DNA from 2 places in the Pseudomonas sp. 5Vm1k genome. Region 2 is predicted to be linked to the other one. Evidence: predicted binding sites of a transcription regulator. Region 2 holds the regulator's gene; the other holds the start of a gene.

Region 1 (3,408 bases), on a different contig from region 2:
TGCGAGGTTTTCCGCCCGCTCCAGGTAACGCGACATCCAATACAAATCCGAGGCAGTTCTACTTAACATGGCAGGCTTCCTTCAATCCTCGACCACCCAGGTGTCCTTGGTGCCGCCGCCCTGGGAGGAATTCACCACCAGGGAGCCTTCACGCAGGGCAACACGGGTCAAACCGCCGGGCACAACCCGGGTTTCGCGGCCAGACAATACAAACGGACGCAGGTCGATGTGGCGTGGCGCGATGCCGTTTTCGACAAAGGTCGGACAGGTCGACAGGGACAACGTCGGTTGCGCGATATACGCGTGGGGCTTGGCTTTGATCCGCGCGCGGAACGACTCGATTTCCGCCGCTGTCGCCGCCGGCCCCACCAGCATTCCGTAACCGCCGGAGCCCTGGGTTTCCTTGACCACCAGGTCGGGGAGATTGGCCAGGACGTGGGACAGTTCCGAAGGGTTGCGGCACTGGAACGTCGGCACGTTCTTCAGGATCGGTTCTTCATCCAGATAGAAACGGATCATGTCCGTAACGAACGGATACACCGACTTGTCATCCGCTACCCCGGTGCCGATGGCATTCGCCAGCACCACGTTGCCGGAGCGATAGGACGACAGCAGCCCTGGCACACCGAGCATCGAGTCCGGGTTGAACGCCAGCGGATCGAGGAACGCATCGTCGAGGCGACGGTAGATCACGTCGACGGCTTTCGGCCCGTCCGTGGTGCGCATGAACACCTTGTCGTCGCGCACGAACAGGTCCGCGCCTTCCACCAGTTCCACACCCATTTCCCGCGCCAGAAAGGCGTGCTCGAAAAACGCGCTGTTGAAGCGCCCAGGGGTCAGCACCACCACGCTCGGGTTATCGATCGGGCTGGAGCTTTTCAGGGTGTCGAGTAACAGGTTCGGGTAGTGGTCGATAGGGGCAATGCGCTGCGCCGCGAACAACTCTGGGAACAGGCGCATCATCATCTTGCGGTCTTCAAGCATGTAGCTCACGCCGCTCGGTGTCCGCAGATTGTCTTCAAGCACGTAGTACGTGCCGTCGCCATCGCGCACCAGATCGACACCGGAGATGTGGGAATAAATATCCCGGTGCAAGTCCAGCCCTTGCATCGCCAACTGGTATTGCTCGTTGGCCAGCACTTGCTCGGCCGGGATGATGCCGGCCTTGATGATGCGCTGCTCGTGATAGAGGTCGGCGAGGAACATGTTCAACGCCTTGACCCGCTGGATACAACCGCGTTCGACGATCCGCCATTCGCTGGCGGGGATACTGCGGGGAATGGTGTCGAAGGGAATCAGACGCTCTGTCCCCTGCTCATCACCGTAGAGCGTGAATGTTATGCCGGCACGATGAAACAACAGATCGGCCTCGCGTCGCCGTTGTGCCAAAAGCTCGTCAGGCGTTTCGGCCAGCCAACGGGCAAACTCCCGATAATGCGGGCGGACCAGGCCGCCGGCATCGTACATCTCATCAAAATAGGTGCGGATCATGCCGTACTCCTTGTCACCCGGACATCTAGGCTTCGCAAGGCCCGTGCCATCGGCATAAACGCTTTGATTTCAATCAGTTGGATAATCGCCCCAAAAGCACCGCACCAATCCTGTGCGGCAAACGCCCCAACCTGATCGCCCCCGCTTCATTGCGAAGCAATGTTGTCGCCTATCACCAGCATAGTCAGAGTTGATTTCACTGCCCGGGAGCCGATGCGGATAATTCGCGCATTCGTTGCAAAACCTCTCGAACTTCCCTTTGGCCGCCTGTTTAGGCGGCTTTTTTTTGGGTTTTTGAAATGTTGTGAATCAAAAGCGAAGATCAAAAGATCGCAGCCTCGTTTCACTCTGTAGGAGCTGTCGAGTGAAACGAGGCTGCGATCTTTTATTTTTTTAAACCGCACAAACGAAAACGGCCAACCCGAAGGTCAGCCGTTGCTGGGTGTTGTCGCTGTTCATAGTGTTATGCGAGTAGCCCTCGTACCTCCTGTTTGACGCCCCATCCTTCGATGATCCCGCCCAGAGGTTCGACCACGGCCTCGAAGTCCTGCTCAAAGTCGCCGATGCCGTCGTAGGTGGCGTACATCACTTTGCTCAGTTCCAGATGCCACGCGCCGTCGTCGCGCACGCTGATCTGGGCATTCAAGGATTCACCACAAAAATGACCTGCCGCCCTGCGTGCCCGCTCCTCGTCCGGGAAAATCGCGTAGAACTCGATGGGATGGAATCTTGAAAAGTCGAAACCGCCTTCCTTCATGCGGCGCAGTACGCTGGTACTGATGTCTTCTTGATAGGCTGTGCTCATGAATCGTCCTCCTAAAACCATATGGATAGACTTTCCGTACTCCCTGCGCCCGCAACCGATTGGTGGAGGCGATACGGCAACCAGGTTGCCGCCGGGATTTAAGCATGTAGCTGACAAGACCAGACCTTAGCGATCCGTTCGCTGATCTCGCTTGCAGAGTAGCCCCAAGTCGGAGCCGCTGCCAAGGCCTGGTTATGAATGAGACAGGTGAGGTTCAGACGGGAGTAATGCCGAGGATTTGAATGCTGTTCTGGGTCTTGAGACTTTTTACGCTGGCGTCAGCGGTTCGCCCTTCCAGATCGTTCAGATCCAGTTCGGCAGCAACAGGCAGAAGCCGGGCCTTGATGAGTTTGGCCGCGTGCTCGTTATCCGGGCACTCGTCGCACTCAAAGACTTCATCGAGCGTTTCGCCGTGATCATCCACGAAAGTGATTTTCCACTTTTGCATCAGTGCCTCCTCGATCAAACCCGCAAATGGGCTTACAACCATCTGGACTTTTGCCCTGACTGATCGTTCCAACGAATTACCTGATACACCCTCTAAAAAACACCACGCCCCATTGTGGGAGCGGGCTTGCTCGCGAAGGCGTCGTGTCAGTCGACATTAATATTGACTGACACACCGCTTTCGCGAGCAAGCCCGCTCCCACAAATAGGTTGTGGATAACTTTTAGTCGTTGCTTGGCTTGTTGATCGCGTTCAGCACGTATTGCGGCATGGCGAAGGCGCCGATGTGGATTTCCGGGTTGTAGTAGCGGGTGATGATGCCGCTGCCGGCGAAGCGCTGTTGCAGGGTTTCGCGGGACAACTTGCGATACGCGGTGTTGGTCGCGCCCCAGGCGAAAGTCATCGCGCCGCCGATGTAGGTCGGCACGGCGGCTTGATAGAAGTGCCAGTCCGGAAACAGGCTGCGCAGGCGGCCGGCGGTGGTCTGTACTTCGCTCAGTTGCATGAACGGCGTGCCGTTCTGGGTTACCAGGATGCCGCCTTCGTTCAGGCAGCGGTGGCAAGCCTGGTAGAAGTTTTCCGAGAACAGCACTTCACCCGGACCGATCGGGTCGGTGGAGTCGGAAATGATCACGTCGAATTTTTCGGTGGTGGTGGCGACGAAA
Region 2 (3,408 bases):
ATCCTCGAGACCCGCAAGGAACTCGACAAGGCCGGTCGCCGCAAAGAGCTGGAAAGCCTGCTGCAGGAATTCCACATCAGCCATATTCGCGACAACCTCGGCATGAGCCTGTCCGGTGGCGAACGCCGCCGGGTGGAAATCGCCCGCGCACTGGCCACCAACCCGAAATTCATCCTGCTCGACGAACCTTTCGCCGGTGTAGACCCGATTTCGGTAGGCGACATCAAGCAGATCATCCATCACCTCAAGGCCAAGGGCATTGGCGTGTTGATCACTGACCACAACGTCCGTGAAACCCTGGATATCTGCGAAACCGCCTACATCGTCAACGACGGCCAACTGATCGCCGAAGGTGACTCTGCCACCATCCTGGCCAACGAACTGGTCAAGGAAGTGTATCTGGGCCATGAGTTCCGCCTGTAAGCACTGAGGTGCCTGGCTGGCCAACCGAGCGCTTGTCTCGATAAAAACTCAATAGGTTTTTATTGTTACGGCGCTCTAGGCAAACGCGACGCTTCAAAGATGTTCAGCTTTCAGCGAGGGCAACCTGTCAATAAAGCTTTATAGGTTTTTATTGTTACAGCGCTCTAGGCAAACGCGACGCTCCAAAGATGTTCAGCGTCAGCCAAGGGCAACCTGTCAATAAAGCTTTATAGGTTTTTATTGTTACAGCGCTCTAGGCAAACGCTGTGGTTTCGGGCATATAATTTGCTTAAGTTTGGCGCTCCGGCGCCCCTGTAGTGGATGGCGCATGTGCGCCGGCGAATAAGGTGTTAAGCCCCTGCCATGAAACCATCGCTAGTCTTGAGAATGGGCCAGCAGCTGACGATGACACCTCAGCTGCAACAGGCCATCCGCCTGCTCCAATTGTCGACCCTGGACCTGCAACAGGAAATCCAGGAGGCCCTGGAGTCCAATCCGATGCTCGAACGCCAGGAAGAAGGCGACGACTTCGATAACGCCGACCCCTTGGCCGACAAAGCCGAACAGCAACCCAACGCCGATGTTTCGGAACCCTCCTACCAGGAAACCGCCCCGACGGTGGATAACCTCGAGGAAGGCGACTGGAACGAGCGCATTCCCAACGAACTGCCCGTCGACACCGCGTGGGAAGACGTTTACCAGACCAGCGCCAGCAGCTTGCCGAGCAACGATGACGACGAGTGGGATTTCACCACCCGTACATCGGCCGGTGAAAGCCTGCAAAGCCACCTGCTCTGGCAACTGAACCTGGCACCGATGTCCGACACCGATCGCCTGATCGCCGTGACCCTGATCGATTGCATCAACAATCAGGGCTACCTGGACGAAACCCTCGAGGAAATCCTCGAAGCCTTCGATCCGGAACTGGACATCGAACTCGACGAAATTGAAGCCGTCCTGCACCGCATCCAGCAATTCGAACCAGCCGGCATCGGTGCCCGCAACCTGGGCGAATGCCTGTTGCTGCAATTGCGCCAACTGCCCGCCAAGACCCCTTGGCTGGCCGAGGCCAAGCGCCTGGTCAGCGATTACATCGACCTGCTCGGCAGTCGCGACTACAGCCAGTTGATGCGCCGCATGAAGCTCAAGGAAGATGAACTGCGCCAGGTGATCGAGCTGGTCCAGAGCCTGAACCCACGTCCGGGCTCGCAGATCGAGTCCAGCGAAGCCGAATACGTCGTTCCCGACGTGATCGTGCGCAAGGACAACGAGCGCTGGCTGGTGGAGTTGAACCAGGAGTCGGTGCCAAGACTGCGGGTCAATGCCCAGTACGCCGGCTTCGTACGCCGCGCCGACACCAGCGCCGACAACACCTTCATGCGCAATCAGTTGCAGGAAGCCCGCTGGTTCATCAAGAGCCTGCAAAGCCGCAACGAAACCCTGATGAAAGTAGCCACCCAGATCGTCGAGCATCAGCGCGGCTTCCTGGAGTACGGCGACGAAGCCATGAAACCGCTGGTCCTGCATGACATCGCCGAAGCGGTGGGCATGCACGAATCGACGATTTCACGGGTGACCACCCAAAAGTTCATGCATACCCCTCGGGGCATATATGAGCTGAAATACTTTTTCTCCAGTCATGTCAGCACCTCTGAAGGCGGTGAATGCTCGTCCACAGCGATTCGCGCGATCATCAAAAAACTGGTTGCCGCGGAAAATCAGAAAAAGCCGTTGAGTGACAGCAAGATCGCTGGTTTACTGGAGGCACAAGGCATTCAGGTGGCTCGCCGCACCGTCGCCAAGTACCGCGAGTCCTTAGGGATCGCGCCTTCGAGCGAACGCAAGCGGTTGATGTAAGCCACAGCACAGCGTTCCAGTGGCAGGTACCTTTACCTGCCGCTTTATGCACTGGCAACGAAGGAGAAGCTGTATGCAAGTCAACATCAGTGGACACCAACTGGAAGTGACCGAACCCCTGCGCGCCTACATCGGCGAAAAACTCGAACGATTAGAGCGGCATTTCGACAAGATCACCAACGTACAGGTGACGATGACGGTCGAGAAGCTGAAGCAGAAAATCGAAGCCACCCTGCATATTCCCGGCAGTGAAGTGGTCGCCAACGCGGAACATACCGATATGTACGCAGCGATCGACTCACTGACCGACAAGCTGGATAAACAACTCAAAAAGCATAAGGAAAAGACCCAGAGCCTCCTCCAGGGCGCGACCGGTCGTTAACACTCCCAACCCATGATCCGACTTGAAAACATCCTGACCCCCGGCCGTTCCCTCGTGAACGTGCCGGGCGGCAGTAAAAAGAAAGCCCTCGAGCAAATTGCCAACCTGATCGCCCGGGAAGTGCCGGATCTGGAGATGCAAGATGTCTTCGAGGCTCTGATTGCCCGTGAAAAACTCGGTTCCACCGGTTTTGGCAACGGCATCGCGATCCCCCACTGTCGCCTCAAGGGCTGCACCGCCCCCATCAGTGCCCTGATGCACCTTGATGCACCTATCGATTTCGACGCAATCGATGGCGCCCCGGTTGACCTGCTGTTTGTGCTGCTGGTCCCGGAAGCCGCCACCGATGCGCACCTGGAGTTGCTGCGCCAGATCGCCAGCATGCTTGACCGCAAGGACGTACGCGAAAAACTGCGTCATGCCCCGAGCAACGAAGCCTTGTATCAGGTTGTCCTGAGCGAGCAAAACGGTCACTAATCATGCGCTTGATCATCGTCAGTGGCCGTTCCGGCTCAGGTAAAAGTACCGCGCTCGATGTCCTTGAGGACAACGGCTACTACTGCATCGACAACCTGCCTGCCGGCCTGCTGCCGGAGCTGGCCGAACGTGCGCTGATCCATACTGAACTGGCACAACCGCTGGTCGCCGTGTCCATTGACGCCCGCAACCTGCCCAGCCACCTGTCGCGTTTTCCCGAATTACTTGAAGAAGTCCGCAGTCGGCATATCCAGTGCGACGTGCTGTAT

Evidence for each region. The regulator sigma-54, encoded in region 2, starts transcription at its own class of promoters, with help from an activator protein. The targets are predictions, from matches to a motif close to ANTGGCATNNANNTTGCTNT.
Region 1: ACWIKB_RS12900 (circularly permuted type 2 ATP-grasp protein) is a predicted target of sigma-54. The motif match lies at 1,523-1,542, and genes of this name have one in related genera.

The regions. Positions count from the first base shown of each region.
Region 1 covers NZ_JBSPCZ010000005.1:313,514-316,921, reverse strand. Annotated here, with positions in the region: gene ACWIKB_RS12905 (alpha-E domain-containing protein) at 1-69, opposite strand, end outside; gene ACWIKB_RS12900 (circularly permuted type 2 ATP-grasp protein) at 82-1,491, opposite strand; gene ACWIKB_RS12895 (ribonuclease E inhibitor RraB) at 1,955-2,296, opposite strand; gene ACWIKB_RS12890 (hypothetical protein) at 2,511-2,744, opposite strand; gene speE (polyamine aminopropyltransferase) at 2,967-3,408, opposite strand, start outside.
Region 2 covers NZ_JBSPCZ010000022.1:38,546-41,953, reverse strand. Annotated here, with positions in the region: gene lptB (LPS export ABC transporter ATP-binding protein) at 1-423, shown strand, start outside; gene ACWIKB_RS29060 (RNA polymerase factor sigma-54) at 787-2,280, shown strand; gene hpf (ribosome hibernation-promoting factor, HPF/YfiA family) at 2,354-2,662, shown strand; gene ptsN (PTS IIA-like nitrogen regulatory protein PtsN) at 2,675-3,139, shown strand; gene rapZ (RNase adapter RapZ) at 3,142-3,408, shown strand, end outside.